Regions from separate parts of the Paenibacillus sp. VMFN-D1 genome, predicted to be linked through region 2. Evidence: riboswitches for the same ligand, from Rfam matches in the RefSeq annotation. Region 2 holds a riboswitch; the other holds the start of a gene.
What was found. A riboswitch is a leader RNA that binds a small molecule or an ion and turns the genes downstream of it on or off. The one in region 2 is predicted to bind cyclic di-AMP.
Positions count from the first base shown of each region.

Region 1: linked by a shared signal. The riboswitch ahead of C7820_RS16110 (hypothetical protein) and the one ahead of C7820_RS32665 (C40 family peptidase) in region 2 are both predicted to bind cyclic di-AMP.

Region 1 covers NZ_QRDU01000002.1:179,920-188,018, forward strand. The annotation lists gene C7820_RS16075 (MFS transporter) at 1-406, opposite strand, end outside; gene C7820_RS16080 (MarR family winged helix-turn-helix transcriptional regulator) at 416-799, opposite strand; gene C7820_RS16085 (PAS domain-containing protein) at 1,001-1,618, opposite strand; gene C7820_RS16090 (helix-turn-helix domain-containing protein) at 1,867-2,223, shown strand; gene C7820_RS16095 (urease accessory protein UreF) at 2,313-2,972, opposite strand; tRNA gene C7820_RS16100 (tRNA-Leu) at 3,226-3,308, shown strand; gene C7820_RS16105 (glutathione peroxidase) at 3,453-3,947, opposite strand; cyclic di-AMP (ydaO/yuaA leader) riboswitch at 4,258-4,468, shown strand; cyclic di-AMP (ydaO/yuaA leader) riboswitch at 4,591-4,763, shown strand; gene C7820_RS16110 (hypothetical protein) at 4,899-5,288, shown strand; gene kdpF (K(+)-transporting ATPase subunit F) at 5,430-5,507, shown strand; gene kdpA (potassium-transporting ATPase subunit KdpA) at 5,577-7,256, shown strand; gene kdpB (potassium-transporting ATPase subunit KdpB) at 7,273-8,099, shown strand, end outside.
Region 2 covers NZ_QRDU01000011.1:16,730-24,828, reverse strand. The annotation lists gene C7820_RS32695 (transglycosylase domain-containing protein) at 1-1,243, shown strand, start outside; gene C7820_RS32690 (DNA-3-methyladenine glycosylase) at 1,498-2,163, shown strand; gene C7820_RS32685 (YwhD family protein) at 2,294-2,803, opposite strand; gene C7820_RS32680 (M1 family metallopeptidase) at 2,956-4,944, shown strand; gene C7820_RS32675 (hypothetical protein) at 4,955-5,797, shown strand; cyclic di-AMP (ydaO/yuaA leader) riboswitch at 6,071-6,208, shown strand; gene C7820_RS32670 (C40 family peptidase) at 6,213-6,680, shown strand; cyclic di-AMP (ydaO/yuaA leader) riboswitch at 7,057-7,196, shown strand; gene C7820_RS32665 (C40 family peptidase) at 7,200-7,691, shown strand; gene C7820_RS32660 (GNAT family N-acetyltransferase) at 7,913-8,099, shown strand, end outside.

The DNA.
Region 1 (8,099 bases), on a different contig from region 2:
CGCCCAGCCTGCGGACCGGTATAATACCGGATGCCATCGTAGGCAGCGTCGTGCTGCCCATGCCGAAGCCCACGCCGAACACGATCCGCATCAGCAGCAGCAGTGCCATCGTGCCGCTCCACAGGTAACCGAAGGTGGCGAGCAGCGCTAAGGCAAGGCCGATATATAAGATTTGATTACGGATGCCTCTCTCCAAAGCCTTGGCAGAATACAGGCGCGCCACGATCGCAGCCAGCGAGAACAGGGTCGTAAACATGCTGACCATGAAGGCGCTGGCGTGAAAATGTTCTTTTACATAGCCGGACAGAGGGGATACGATCATTTGCAAATTTAAAAATAACAGCAGGTTGCACAGCGTAAGCATAATAAACTCACGTGTCCACAGTTTCTCTCGGGTGTCGTTCATAGGTGACTCCTACTCCATTAAAATTCGATCTATATTTTTATTGATTTGATCCATGATGCGGTTCAGTGACTCCAATTGCTCGTCCGTAATGCCGGCGATCAGCTCGTCATTAAGCTTCAGCTCCATCGGGATCGTTTCTTTCATCAGCTCCTGCACGGCTGGCGTGGCGTAGATTAAATAAGCCCGGCGGTCGGCCGGATCCGGCTTGCGCTGAATCAGTTCTTTCTTGTCCAGCACATCGAGAATGCGGGTGATGGAGGGCTGGTCTTTGCCGGAACGAAGCGCGAGTTCCTTCTGGTTAATCCCTTCCTGGAGGTGAACCTGGTACAGTACGGACCATTGCTCGGGTGTGATGCCGTAAGGTTTAAGCAGGCCTGCAAAAATAGAAGACATTCTGCGGGACATATTTCCGTATCGGAAACCGATCGTTTGGGACGAAGATGAGAAGCGGGTCAGGGAAAACACTCCTTCAAAATATAATTGTCATAACAATTATATGGATATGAACAAAGAACGTCAACGAAAAAAACTGCGGCGCGTTGACGATGATTTTGAAGAAGTGTTTGGTTGGGGAAGAGACTGGAGGTAGTACAGCTACTGGTGAGTAGGTGTGTCCAATATGGACGAGTACTTGGGATACAGCCGCCGTATGCAGTCCGGGCAAATATCGTGCGTGAATTCGGTGTGGGCATGCTTTTGCAAAAAACTCTCGATGGAATTCCACAAGTCATCGTCATCGCGAATTCGTTTGCAGACAGCGCAAATGGGCAGCAATCCGCGTAGAGTGCGGATCTGGGATAAGGCGGTCATCAAGTCGTTCTCGAGCTGCTTGCTTCGGCTGATATCCGACAGGCAGACGATCATTCCCTGGGGTTCCTCCCTGGCGCCGTTCCGGAGTGGGAAAGCCTCGATTTGAAACCAGCGGGAGGGCTGGATGCAGCTCGACCGGAATTCGTTCCTGTAGTATGTAGAAATACCCTGCAAAACCGCCTGGAGTCTGTCCAGGTCTTGTTCGTCTTCTCCTGAAAGGGCGTCGGCGATTTGCATAAAATTAATACCAACCCAGTTAAAGGATTGGGGGACGCCTTCGTCATATGCGCTTTGAATCCAGGCGTGGTTCACTGAAATGATAACTCCTCCGGCATCCACGACGGCAATACATTGCCTCATGGCATGGATCAATTCATGATAAGAAATGTCGAGTGTGTGCAAAAGCGGTCGCTCCCTGTCTTGGTATTGGTCATAAGCGGGCCCGAATCGCGTTGGAAAGGTAATGTCAGATATGAAGTGAATGATTGCAGGGCGGTTGGATTAGAAAAGGGACTAATGATACAATAAGAGCCATAGGTATGGAAATTCCTAATATAAAGAATACTATACACGTTTTTGCGTCATATTTCAAGCGTAAAATTACTTAAATGCGTCGTTTTTTTTGCGACATGACTGGAAGGCGGTTTTTTATGCAATCCATTTACGGACGTATTGAGGCATTGATTAAGCAGAAGGGGATGACCAAAAAGTCGTTTTGCGAGCAGCTTAATATCAGCACGGGGAATTTCGGAGATTGGAAAAGGGGGAAGTCCACCCCGAGCACCAATAAATTGATCGAAATTTCGAGCTTTTTCGGCGTCAGCCTTGATTGGCTGATTCTGGGTAAGGAACCGGGGCCGTATATGGTGAAAGAGCAGCAGGATCCTTATTTGTGGGAAAACGGAAGGCAGTTAAACGAAATGCCGCTATCCGATCACGAGAAGGAGTTTATCAAGGAGTACATCAAGTTTGTGGAATACCGGAAGAACCAGTCCCGCGATCAGTAAGATGAAGGTCAAGTACATACATGGGAACAGAAAAGGCACTTCGCTGCGGCAGGGCAGAGCGGAGTGCCTTTGTGGTGTTGTTAAAGAGATCACGAGGCGATATGGGAGTCGTTCTCTTGGATATTGAAAAGGTCTGTGGGCAGGGAGTCTTTCTCCGCTGTCCATGCGCGCTCCATTTCAGCCGTCCATTTGCCGGCCAACGCTTTGGCGTCGTGAGGCGGAATGCTCAGCGAGCGGGCAGCGAGCTGGATGCATGTGCAGACCGCAGATTGCATATAGCCATAAACGGTGTGGTCGCGGCTGGACCCGAGCTGATAGTTGACATAGGCATGCGCCGTGGCCAGGCAGACGGGAGACAGCTCCTTCTGCGCGAGTTCGTCAAGAACCTTTAGATTGAGCCAGGGGTACAGAGCCTGGGCCAGTTTCAAAAGTCTTCTGCCCCGTTGGCGCACCGCTTCATCATTTTCATGGGCAGCGATTCTTCCGAGGATGTACCGGTCAATCCGGGCGATCTGACGGATATCCCGTTGGTCGGCAGCTGCGTAAATCGCCAGAATGGCCGCGCCGTCTTGGCGGACCAAACGATTCATCATCGGATGAAGGATGAACCCTTCCAGCTCTTCCTGGCTCTGGATGCGCCCTTCTGCAATCCGGGTTTGGAGGTCGAACACATGGCTGAAGCCTCCGACCGACAAGTCGTTATCCAGCGTTTGCACGTAATCGAGCAGTTTGGTGCTTTTGTCGTTCAACGCGGTCACCTCCATTTTGTTGTGGTAATAAATATTACATGAATTGCGAAGTTAAATCATCGATCACTATTATTTGTAAGTTAATATTACATAAATATTGTGATTTGTCAATGTTAGGGCGACTTAATCACTGTTTTTGTTGTTTTATGTGTTATATAATATTACATGGATGGTGTTTTAATGTATTTCCCTTTACAATTCGGATGATTTTGTGTATAATAAAAAAGTTCGCTAAATGAACTTTGGATATTATGCGGTAGTGGTGGAATGGCAGACACGCTATCTTGAGGGGGTAGTGGGCGTACGCCCGTGGAGGTTCGAGTCCTCTCTACCGCATCTATGAACACAGAAAGAAGCTTCCTTGGAGAAATCCAGGGGAGCTTCTTTTTTTGCTTATTGCATTTTCGTATATTTCGGGGTCCCGCAAAGCTAGTGAATTCGGATCGCAGCAAGTAGCGTTATTTTGTAGGGCTGATTTGCCTATTCGCTTTTTCCGGATGCAAGCAGCTTACGGATGTCGTTTTCGATTTTGTCCGGTGTCGTTTTGGGCGCGTAACGCTTGATGACCCTGCCCTTGGAATCGACCAGGAACTTGGTAAAGTTCCACTTGACCGCTTTCGATCCGAGCACACCCGGCGCTTCCCGGGTCAGGTATTGAAACAGTGGATGGGCGTTGCTGCCCTTGACGTCGATCTTCTCAAACATCGGGAACGTGACCCCGTAATTCATCTGGCAGAATTCGCCGATCTCCTCGCTGGTACCCGGCTCCTGATTGGCAAACTGGTTGCTCGGAAAGCCGAGAATTTGAAAATGATGGTCGCGGAACTCGTCGTACAGCTCCTGCAGCCCGCGAAACTGCGGCGTAAATCCGCATTTGCTGGCCGTGTTCACGATCAGCAGCACGTCACCTTCATATTCCTTTAACGATACCTCTTTGCCGCGCAGCGTGTTCACTTGAAAATCATAGACGCTCACTGCCATCCTCCTCCTTTTGTACTGCTATGAATCATCATCCAGCCGAAGCATTTACCAAGCACACAATTTAATTTTAAACGATTGAACTGTAAAGTCAATGCGGATATTCCTGCGAGCCAGTGTCCCCGAATGACCTGGATTCCATAAATGCGTCAAATCGGGAGCATGGAAGAGGTAGAAGTCAAAAAGCCAAAATGTAAGCGCTAATAAGGTCCTGAATGTTCCAAAATTCGCGGTTCATGATTTTTAGACTGCCTTTACAGCTTGGAAGGAGCGGGTGTATGATTCAGAGCGTATTCAATACAGTTTCCATTACTAATCGCTGAGTTTCCGCAAAAAAGCGCGGAAATCGGGGGAACCAAACGCGTGCCATGGAGCAGCGAACCGGTGTGAGAGTCGGGGGTCTGCTGCCAGCCGCAGGGGTGAATCCCGGCTACGGATGCCATGGATCCGGCCGGGTAGAGCGACTCTCACCGCTCGAATCCGTCAGCTAACCTCGTAAGCGTCGTTTGAGAGAGGAATGATGAAACTTGCGACCCGAATAAACTTTCGGATCACAGGGGGATCAGCTGGCCTCTGTGTTTTTTTTACCCTTTTTTAGCTTACTGGAACAAAAGAGAGCATTCATCACAATCACATACACTTATCAATAACGCTTAATTTCGGCCGGATACGGCCGGGAGCGGGGGAACCACAGCGGCCGCCTGGAATGGAAGCCGCCGGGGTGAATCTTTCCGGTACGGTAAGTACCGGAAGGTAGGGCGACTCTCACGCCCGAATCCGACAGCTAACCTCGTCAGCGTAACGGGAGAGGCAGCACTTGTCGTGCGCATTTTGAATATAGGACGATCCTTCATATTCGTCCACATTCAAGAAGCCGCGGGAAAGGTCCTTCTTTCCCTGCGGCTTCTTTTGCGTATTCGCGGCTGCCGCACAGGAGGAGCCTTTGAAATGGACAACGTCGTCATCGTGACCGCGCCGAACGAGGCGGGACGCAATTTTATCAAGCTGCTGATGTATTGGAAGAGGCCCTTTGCCGTTCTGACCAACAGTGCCCGGGAGGAACGCCTTTTGAGAAAAATGGGGGTGCAGAGGATCATCCGGCTGAATACGAATCACGCGGAGGATTGGGTGGTGCCCGAAATAGAGGTCGGCAAAATCTTTCTGTTTGAAAGCAGCCTCAACCTGACCTGCCGCTATTTGCAGATCTGCCGTCCCTGGACGTCGGAACCGGTATATGTCATTACGCAGAGGGGCAGCTCACCCGGCATTTACCGGGGGCTTGGTGCAGATCACATCATTTATACCTTAAACGGCGAAGTCGGATTTTTACTGAAATAAAGATGATTCTAACCATGCAAAGGAGAGACCGGAAACGATGATGGATGTATATATGATACTTGCGCTCGCTGCCACCTTTGGCGTGTTCTTGTTATTTCTTCATTGGTGCGGCCGAGTGGTGGAAGAAGGGGGCAAAGACCAATGATTGTCGTTGGGGCATTCGCCGTGCTTGTCTTTATCTATTTGGTTTACGCCTTGATCCATCCGGAAAAATTTTGACCGGTATTTTAAATCTGTAAGCCTCAAGGGGCCAAAACAGAACATGCTCGTAAGAGGGGGAAGCCAGCCTTGGATATTTTGCAAATTTGTATCGTCATTTTCGTGCTCCTGCTGCTCGTGAAGCCGGTAGGCACTTACGTATATCATATGTTCTCCAATGAACCGAACCGGACGGACCGGATTTTCGGCGGCGTAGAAAGAGTTCTATACCGGATCATCGGGCTGAAGCAGCGGGGCAGCATGAATTGGAAAAAGTACGCGCTCAGCATGATCACAACCAATATCTTTCTGGTAGCGATCAGCTATATATTGCTGCGAACGATGGGCGCCCTTCCGGGCAACCCGAGCGGCATCGGCAATATGGAGGCGAGCCTGTCCTTCAACACGGTCATCAGCTTTATGACGAACACGAACCTCCAGCATTACAGCGGAGAGAGCGGCATGTCTTATTTTGGCCAAATGATCGTCATCACGATGATGATGTTTACCTCGGCAGCCTCGGGCCTGGCTATCGCGATTGCTTTTATGCGCGGCATCACCCGCAGGGGTGAGGGGCTCGGGAACTTCTTCGAGGATTTTATCAAGGCGCATGTCCGCCTGTTCGTGCCGCTTGCCCTCATCGTAACCCTGGTGCTGGTCGGGCTCAAAGTGCCGCAGACGCTGGAGCCGATGCGGGCCGTGCAAACGCTGGGAGGCGGCGTGCAGCAGATTCCGCTGGGTCCTGTAGCCTCGCTGGAATCGATCAAGCACCTCGGAACGAACGGGGGAGGCTTCTTCGGTGTCAACTCGGCCCATCCGTTCGAGAACCCAAGCCCGCTGACCAACGTAATCGAAATTCTCAGCATGTGGACGATTTCGGCGTCACTGCCTTACACGTTCGGACGGTTCGCCCGGAACAAGAAGCAGGGCTGGATGATTTTCAGCGTCATGATGACGCTGTTCGTAGCGTTCCTGTGCCTGACGTATTTCTCGGAAAAAGCCGGCAACCCGCTGATCAACCAATTGGGAATCAACAGCACGGCCGGCAGCATGGAAGGCAAGGAGGTGCGCTTTGGCATCGCGCAGTCCGCGTTGTTCACAACCGTCACCACCGCCGCAACGACGGGGTCGGTCAACAACATGCATGATACGCTGACGCCGCTGGGAGGACTTGCGCCCTTGGCCGAAATGATGCTGAACGTCGTGTTCGGCGGCAAGGGGGTCGGTTTCGTCAATATGATCATGTATGCAATCCTCGGCGTATTTATCTGCGGCCTGATGGTTGGCCGGACGCCGGAATTTCTGGGCCGGAAGATCGAAGCCCGGGAGATGAAGCTGATCGCGGTGGCGATTCTGATGCATCCCTTCATTATTCTTGCGCCGACGGCGATTTCGTTTATGACGCATCTGGGAACCGACGCCTTCTCCAATCCTTCGTATCACAGCTTGAGCCAGTCGCTCTATGAGTTCACCTCCTCGGCGGCGAATAACGGCTCCGGGTTCGAGGGATTGGCAGACAATACCGTATTCTGGAACGTCAGCACCGGTCTGGTGATGCTCCTCGGCCGATATATTTCGATTATCGCACTGCTCGCCGTTGCAGGTTCGCTGGCGGTGAAGCAGAAGGTTGCCGAGACCCAGGGTACCTTCCGGACGGACAACAAGCTGTTCGCCGGCATTTTGACCGGAACCGTGCTGCTGATCGGAGCATTGACGTTCCTTCCGGTCCTCGTTTTGGGGCCGGTCGCCGAATTTTTAACACTTAACTAAAGAGGTGGAGCAAGTCATGAGCGGACAACGCAAAAGTATGCTGTCTGGCGGCATTGCCAAACAGGGACTGAAAGACAGCTTTATGAAACTGAACCCGGCCGTAATGATGAAAAATCCGGTTATGTTCGTTGTGGAGGTCGGCACCTTCGTGGTGCTGCTGATGGTTCTTTTTCCCTCTTATTTTCATACCGAGGGACGGATAGGGTTTAATCTGACCGTGTTTCTGATATTGCTCTTCACCGTCCTGTTCGCGAATTTCGCGGAGGCGCTGGCGGAAGGCCGTGGCAAGGCCCAGGCCGATACGCTCAAGAAGAGCAAAAAAGACACGACGGCGAACAAAATGGTGGGCGGCGAGATCAAGGTCGTCAGTTCGGCCGAGCTGCGCAAAGGCGATGTCGTCATCGTCTCCCAGGGCGAGATGATCCCGGGTGACGGGGAAGTCATCGAAGGTCTTGCATCGGTGGATGAATCGGCGATTACCGGCGAATCGGCACCGGTGATCAAAGAAGCCGGCGGCGATTTCAGCTCGGTCACCGGGGGAACCCGCGTCGTCAGCGACGAGATCAAGGTGATGATTAAAAGCGACCCGGGCGAATCGTTCCTGGACCGGATGATATCCCTGGTCGAAGGGGCGGCGCGCCAGAAAACACCTAATGAAATTGCGCTTAACACGCTGCTTACAACACTGACTTTGATATTTCTGATTGTGGTCGTCACGTTGGCGCCAATTGCCAAGTATTTCGGCATTTCGCTGGATATCCCGGTGCTGATCTCCCTGCTCGTATGCCTCATTCCGACGACGATCGGCGGGCTGCTGTCCGCCATCGGCATCGCGGGCATGGA
Region 2 (8,099 bases):
GGCGCCGTATTTTCGGGATTATGTAAAAAATTTGGTGACCAGCCAGCTCGGCATCAGCGAGGACATGCTCGATCATGGCGGTCTTAACATTTATACGACCCTGGACCCGCATGCCCAAGCCGCGGCTGAGGAGGCGGTGGCCAAAGGCATGGATTCGGCCAGCGATTTGGAGACCGCGCTCGTGTCGATCGACCCGCGGAGCGGCTATGTCAAAGCGATGGTCGGCGGCAAGAACTACAAGGAGAGCCAGTACAACCATGCGCTGGCCAAGACGCGCCAGCCAGGCTCCTCCTTCAAACCGATTATGTACTTAACGGCATTGTCTTCAAAGACGATGACGGGTCTCACGACGTTTAACAGCGAACCGACCCTGTTTCACTACGACAACAACCGGAAAACGTATCAGCCCAGTAATTATGGAGACAAATATTTGGGCGAGATCAACATGGAGCAGGCCATCGCGGCCTCGGACAACATCTACGCGGTCAATACGATGCTGAAGATCGGGGCGGATAACGTGATCGCCACGGCGCGCAAGCTCGGCATCGTCAGCCCGCTCGAGTCCGTCCCCTCCTTGGCGCTCGGTACCTCGCCAATCAGTCCGTTCGAAATGGCGTCCGCCTTTGCGGTGATCAGCAACAACGGCAAGCGGATCCCGCCGGTCGCCGTACTGAAGATTACTGATGCCGCCGGCGAGGTAATCTACGAGGCTCCAAAGCCCGCCGGCGAGCAGGTCGTCGATCCGGCGGCGGCTTACGTGCTGACGCATCTGATGGAGAGCGTATTTGAATCCGGCGGGACCGGTAACCGCGTATCCTCCATCATGAAGCGTCCCGTGGCCGGCAAAACCGGAACGACCGATACCGACGCCTGGCTGGTCGGATATACGCCGGAGCTTGCGACCGCCGTATGGGTCGGTTTTGACAAGGGCAAAACGATTACGACGACGGACGCCCACCGGGCAGCGCCCATTTTTGCCCAGTACACCGAGAAAGCGCTGGAGAACGTACCGCCCAAAATTTTCACGATTCCGAGCGGCGTCGTCAGCGTCTATATTGATGAAGAATCCGGCAAGCTCGCCACGGCCGATTGTCCCCACAAGAAGCTTGAGGTATTCATCGCAGGTACGGAGCCGACCGAATACTGCTCGCTTCACGGCGGGAAGAAGGAACAGCCGGACGTGAAAAACAAGGCCGAAGAACACTCCTGGTGGTCCGACTTTAAGCGGTGGCTGACCGACTAAACGCAGCGCGTTATAAAGGTTCGGGGCTAGACTAGGCTGAGTACTGCCCGAAAACCATATTTGAAAAAGGGAGCCGGTAAAGCCGCTCCCTTTTTTGCCTTCTTCCGAAGTGCTTCGGTTGGCGGGCCCCCTCTCCCAGGGAGCCCGATACACCGGACCAAGGATTCAAGCCATGCTTGCGGGGTTACCTTTTGCCTTTCGCGCTCAATTCCGGTTATATATATAGAATGAACTAACCCGAAGAGGTGATCCTGATGATGAACCCGGGTAACGAGGGCGGCCGGCTGATCTCCCCTTCGCTTCTCGCCATGACCGCGCTGGAAGCCGCGCCCCGCCTGCTCGGCCAGACGCTGGTCCGGGAGACCGAAGACGGAGAAATCCGCTGCCGGATCGTGGAGACCGAGAGCTACGGCGGCGCCGAAGACAAAGGGAGCCATGCCTACGGCAACCGGCGCACCGCCCGGACCGAGACGATGTTTGCCGCCGGGGGCTTGGCCTACGTGTATTTAATCTACGGCATGTACCACTGCGTCAACGTTGTCGTCGGCGACGCGGACGACCCTCAGGCCGTGCTCATCCGGGCGGTGGAGCCGCTAAGCGGGCATGACGCCGAGCTGATGCGCCGGTACCGGGGCAGCGTCTCCGGCAAAGCCGCCAACTTGTGCAACGGCCCCGGCAAGCTGTGCCGCGCGCTGCGGATCGACCGCAGCCTGAACGGCTGCGCACTCGGTCATGCGGACAGCCCGCTGCGGCTTGAGTCCGGCGACCGGGCTGATGAGCTCCCGATCATCCAGTCTCCACGGATCAATATTGATTACGCGGAGGAGTACGCCCTCAAGCCGTGGCGGTTTTATATCGACGGCCATCCGTACGTGTCGGTCAAAGCCCCTGAGCCGCTGCCTTTTTCGCTAAGGGGTTAATTCCGTGCTGTACACGAGACCATGACCCTTCATGCCATGCAAAAAAGGACCTGCCCTGCCCACGGATCGATACATCCGTCAGCAGGAACAGGTCCTTTGTTCTTATAACGAGGAGAGCCCGCGATTTACGCTATACCTCCAGCGCCTTCTTCAGCTCATCCGGCGAAGCTTCCCACCACTGCTCATTATGCGACACCAGCAGGTTCTTCAGCAGCGTCTTTTCCTCAGATCCCAATTCGTCCAGCATAAATTTCCGCTTCAGCGCGGCATCCATCCGGTTCACGTGATCGGCAAGGATTTTCCAGCCCCGTCTCTCTTCTTCATCGATCCACATCTCACTGGCCGTGGCACCGCCGTAGAATTGTCCATCCTCGTTCCGGTCCACCGCGACCCATACGATCCACACCTGGCGTCCGTTCGGGACTTCCTCCCGGTTCGGCGTAAAGCGAATGCGGCGCTCCGGCTTGCTCTTGGCGTGCATCGCTCCGATATCGATGACGGCTTCGCCGCGGTCGATAATGACTGGAGAAATGTTGTTCAGATCGATAGAGCCTGCCCCAAAACCCATCTTGTGCTTGCTCTTGCCGCTGACGATATTCAGTGCGATGGGCTTCTTGCCTACCTGTTCCTTGTTGTCCATTTCCGATGTTCCTCCTATTTGAAAACAGAAACGCTGCGCTGCGCCTCCGCGATTTGTGGATACCCGTCCAACTTAATTTTATTTTAACTAATAATCGCTGGAAAGCCAACATATACATGCTGTAGATGCTTGTCAACGGGAGGTATTCGTATATGGCCCCAGCACGCGCCAAACTCGTCTTTTTATCCTTTCTCGTTCTTGTACTCCTGATTACGGGAACACTGTGGTTCGTCTTTAAGGATTCGCCCGAGTCCATGCCTTCCTACGCTCCGGATAAGGCCAAGCCTCCAGCGGCTTACAAGCCTCCGTCACCGATGGAGAGCGTCCAGCAGCCGACCGCGGAGGTGCTCAGCAAGCGGGTGGTGGAATATCACATCGATACGACCCTTGATCCGGATAGCCGGGTAATTAAAGGAACCCAGACCCTGACCTGGACTCATCCCGGCAAAAAAACGGTAAACGAGCTGTATTTTCACCTCTATCCGAACGCCTTCGCTTCCATGGATACGACGTTTATGAAGGAATCCGGCGGTAAGCTGCGCAATGACACGATGCCTGCCGACGGCTTTGGGTCCATGACCCTGACTGCGATGAAGACTGCCGACGGTCTGTCGCTGATGCACCGGATTCAATACGTGCAGCCGGATGACGGCAATACGAAGGACAAGACCTTGATGAAGGTGCGTCTTCCGCGGCCGGTGAAACCAGGCGAAAGCATCACGCTGACCATGCAATTCGAAGTCCAACTGCCCAAAATCTTCGCCCGAATGGGGACCGCCGGCAACTTTGTCATGGCCGGGCAGTGGTTCCCCAAAATCGCCGTCTACGAGCCCGTGGGAACGCGCGGCCGGACGAGCGAGGGCTGGGACCTGCACCAGTACCACGGCAATTCGGAATTCTACTCCGATTTCGGCATTTACAGCGTCCGCATTCACGTACCGAAGAACTACACGGTGGCCGCAACCGGTTTCCCGGTACAGAACTCACAGATCAAGAACGGCGAGAAGATCTATCAGTTCTACGCCGACGACGTACATGACTTTGCCTGGGCCGCATCCCCCGACTTTATCGTCGCCGAGGAGCCGTTCTCTTCAGCGGAGGTGCCCGGGGTCCGGATCAAGCTGTATCTCGATCCCGCCCACAAGGATTTGAAGGAGCGCTATTTCTACGCCGCCAAGGCCGCGCTTAAATATTTCAGCAAATGGTACGGGAAGTATCCGTATTCCACCCTGTCTATCGTCGTTCCGCCCGAAGCAGGCAATGGGGCAGGCGGCATGGAGTATCCGACGCTGATTACGGCCTTCGGGGCCAAGGACGACTCCCCGGGTTACGACCTCGAGCGGACCGTCATCCATGAAATCGGCCATCAGTACTTCTACGGCATGATCGCCAGCAACGAGTTCGAGGAGGCCTGGCTGGACGAAGGCTTCACCTCCTACGCTGAGGATAAGCTGATGGAGCAGGAATACGGCGTCATCCCCAATCTGCCGATCCAGTCCTCGCTCATCGCTTCGCCTGCGCCGCTGACCCAGGACGCCTGGAAATATACGTCGCAGAATCAATATGCGCTGAACGTGTATTACCGTGGCAAGATGGTCCTGAAAGAAATGGAGACGCTGACCGGCGCCCAGACCATGAAGAAAATCATGTCCACCTATGCGAAGAAATACCGTTTCGAACATCCTGCCACGGCTGATTTTCAAAAGGTGGTCGAACAGGTAACCGGCAAGTCGTGGCAGACCTTCTTCGATCAATATGTATATGGCAGCCAGATGGCCGATTTTTCGGTCGATGAAATTACGGTGCGCAAGGATAAGGATTCGGCGCAGCCCCGCTACGATTCTATGGTGAAGGTCAGCAAAAAGGGCGGCGATCTGCCGCAGGTGCCGATTCTGTTCACATTTACGGACGGGCATCAGATCAAAAAGGTTTGGGACGTAAAGAACGCCAGCACCCAGTTCAAGCTGACATACAGCTCCCCGCTGGCCTGGGCCATGATCGATCCCGGCTATACGGTCGTGCTGGAAAACAAACATGTGAACAACTACCTGAAGGCGGACATGGATCATAAAGTGCTCCTCCGCTGGAACGTAAGCATTACCAAGCTGATTGAAACCCTGCTTGGAAGTCTGTCCTGGTGAGGTGAGAGCAGTGAAATCCTATATTGTTAACGGTTGGAAAAGCGTCAAAGACCAATTTTATGTCATGATCATCATGTTCCTGTACCAGCTGCTCTGGGGCTACTTCCTGTACCGTCTGATCGATTCGGCGGTCGTGCCGCTGCTGATGCGGTATCCCGATCCCCCGCCGACCGAACTCAGCCAGGTCCTCTATTATGTGGAGGGACAAATGAGCTTGACCCAAAGCAGCACCGTGCATACCTACCTATGGGTTTTGTTGGGGATGGTCGCCCTACGCGTGCTGCTGACCCCTTTTATCCACGCGGGTATCTTCTACGGCCTGCACCGGGAGCATCAGGGGGAACGCGGACTGTTTTTCTTCCAGGGCATGAAGCTGCACGGCAAAACGGTGTTTCTTTTTCACCTGATCGAATGGGTGCTTATCGCCGCTCCGTTATACTGGATGATCCCGAAGATGTATCCAATCCTGCTCAGCGCGATCCAAAACCATGCCCAGCTGCTTCACTGCATCCCGTACATGGCAGTCTGGCTTCTGTACTGCTACATCGTCCATCAGATGATTCTGTTCATGCAGTTTGGCAAAACCGGTGGAACCAGCATGTTCTCCTCACTCTGGATCTGCCTGCGAAGCGCGCTGCCGGTCATCGGCATATCCGTTCTGCTGGGCGCGGTCAGCCTGCTCTTGTATGGCATTACCAGCAGCGTCTCTCTGATCTGGGCAGGGCTTGCCACCCTGATTATCCAACAGGGCTATCATATGGTCAGCTGTATCTTTAAATTATGGAATATCTCCTCCCAATATGATTTGTGGCATCAGCAAATGAACCGTACGAAAAAAAATATTTCGGAATAGTTAAAATTTTGTCATCACTTTAATCCGCTGATAAAAGAAGAACCCCGTCTCTTTCTGTTGAAAAGAGGCGGGGTTTTTGTTGTAAAATGATTGTTAACCATTTGCCAAAGTATAAATCCTCTGTTAAAATAATCCGAGTACGAACTTAGTAACAACTTTGTAATCTTTGCTGTAACGATTTTGACTTTGCTGTAACTGATTTCATCATTTGTCCGTTCATTTGATTGGTATGTACGATTATAGGTAACTTGTCAGCATGTCCATTTCCGGTGCAATCATCACGAGCCGAATTCCCGGGCACCAGGAAGCGGGGGATCCAATTTTGGGTGAATTGATCTCGCTACAGAGGGATCATAGGGGACCTTCTACCGAATCCTTAAGCTAACCTCGCAGGCATTGGAAGGGGTTTATTTTTTTGAAGAAGAAGTTGGCAGCCGCAGCGCTGGGCCTTACACTTGCGTTCTCCATGGGCACCGGCAGCGTATTTGCGGATTCATCTCTGAATCACATCGTTAACAACACGATCGGCGTTTCTTACAAAACCGGCGGAACAACTACGAACGGCTTCGATTGCTCCGGTTTTACCCGTTACGTGTACCAAAAGCTGGGGTTAACCCTCCCGCGTCAATCTGCTGCGCAGTATAAAACAGGTACCGCTGTTTCCAAAAGCCAGCTGAGAGCAGGAGACCTGGTTTTCTTTAACACTCTAGGCGCAGGCGTTTCCCATGTCGGCATTTACATCGGCAACGGAAAATTCGCACACGCGTCCTCTTCGAAAGGCGTTACCATCAGCAAACTGAGCCAAAGCTACTACGCCAACCGCTACGTTGGCGCCAAACGGGTCATGAGTACGGCCAAATACCAAGCTGCGGTTTACAATTGATTATCTCTCGAAAACAATGCATATCCAGAACAACCCGCGCCGCTGATTTTTGCCGAAATCGCCCCGCGGGTTTGTTGTTACTTATTAGACGTACGAACCACCCAAAAGGTAACAGCAATTCAAAAAAAATTTTTACATGAGTAAATCCACGGTTTTCTCCTGTTTTTTCCACCCTTGTCATTTCTTTTACCCACTCGTCCAACAAATAAACATCATTTCCTATAAATTTTCCTACAAATCTTCTTTTTCTGTTAGAAACAATTGCCAAAGTCCGATTCCTTTGTTACAATAGTCCCAGCGATAGTAACAACTTTGTAATCTTTACCTGACACAAAGTTGCGAACGAATAAGAAGTAACAGGGAATTATACATAGTGTAAAAGTTCATGCCGAATTTCCTCACACTAAGGAAAGCGGGGGAACCAGTTATGGGTGAATTGATCTTGCTTCAGAGGGATCATAGGGGGCCTTCTACCGAATCCTTAAGCTAACCTCGCAGGCGCCGGAAGGGGTATTTTACTTGAAGAAGAAGCTTGCAGCAGCAGTCATGAGTTTCGCCATCGTGCTCACGGTCGGCACAGGAAGCGCTTTCGCGGATTCCAAGATGGATAAAGTGATCGACAGTGCGATCGGAACCAAGTACAGAACGGGCGGAACCACAACAAGCGGATTTGACTGCTCGGGATTTACAATGTACGTATTTGATCAATTGGGCATCGATCTGCCCCATCAGTCTGGTTCCCAGTTCAGCATGGGTTCGGCCGTATCCCGCAGTGATCTGAGAGCAGGCGACTTGGTATTCTTTAATACATCGGGAGCCGGAGTATCCCATGTCGGAATTTACGTCGGCGACGGAAAATTCGCACATGCCTCCACTTCTCGCGGTGTGATCATCAGCTCTCTGAGCGACAGCTACTACGTCAACCGCTACGTTGGCGCCAAACGAATCATGAGTACGGATAAATACAAAACCGCCGCCGTCGATTCCGAGGACGTAGATGACGTCCAGTAATGCAGGTAAAGCAAGAGTACGAGATCCCGTAGAATGAGATTTTTGCCGAAATCTCCTTTTGCGGGATTTTTTGCGGACAGAAATGGGTAACCCTTCCATTCCCGCCCGCTACTCCTCATTTACCCCTCTATTCCGAAATTAAACAGATATCTGGGACAATCCGGAATATTTTTTCTCTAATGTTCAAATCCTACAGGGAGGTCTGGAAGGGAGATCTGCACATGAACCTCCAACATGAGAGCTTCATGATCGTCCCGATGACGCGGGAGCATGCTGAGGCCGTCTGCGGCTGGGTGTACGAACCTCCATACGATTTATACGGCTGGCTGCCGTGGGATCAGATGGAGGCGCTTGGCGTCGAATTTGGTGATCCTGAGGTGAGGCAAAGCCAATATGTGTCCGTCCTGG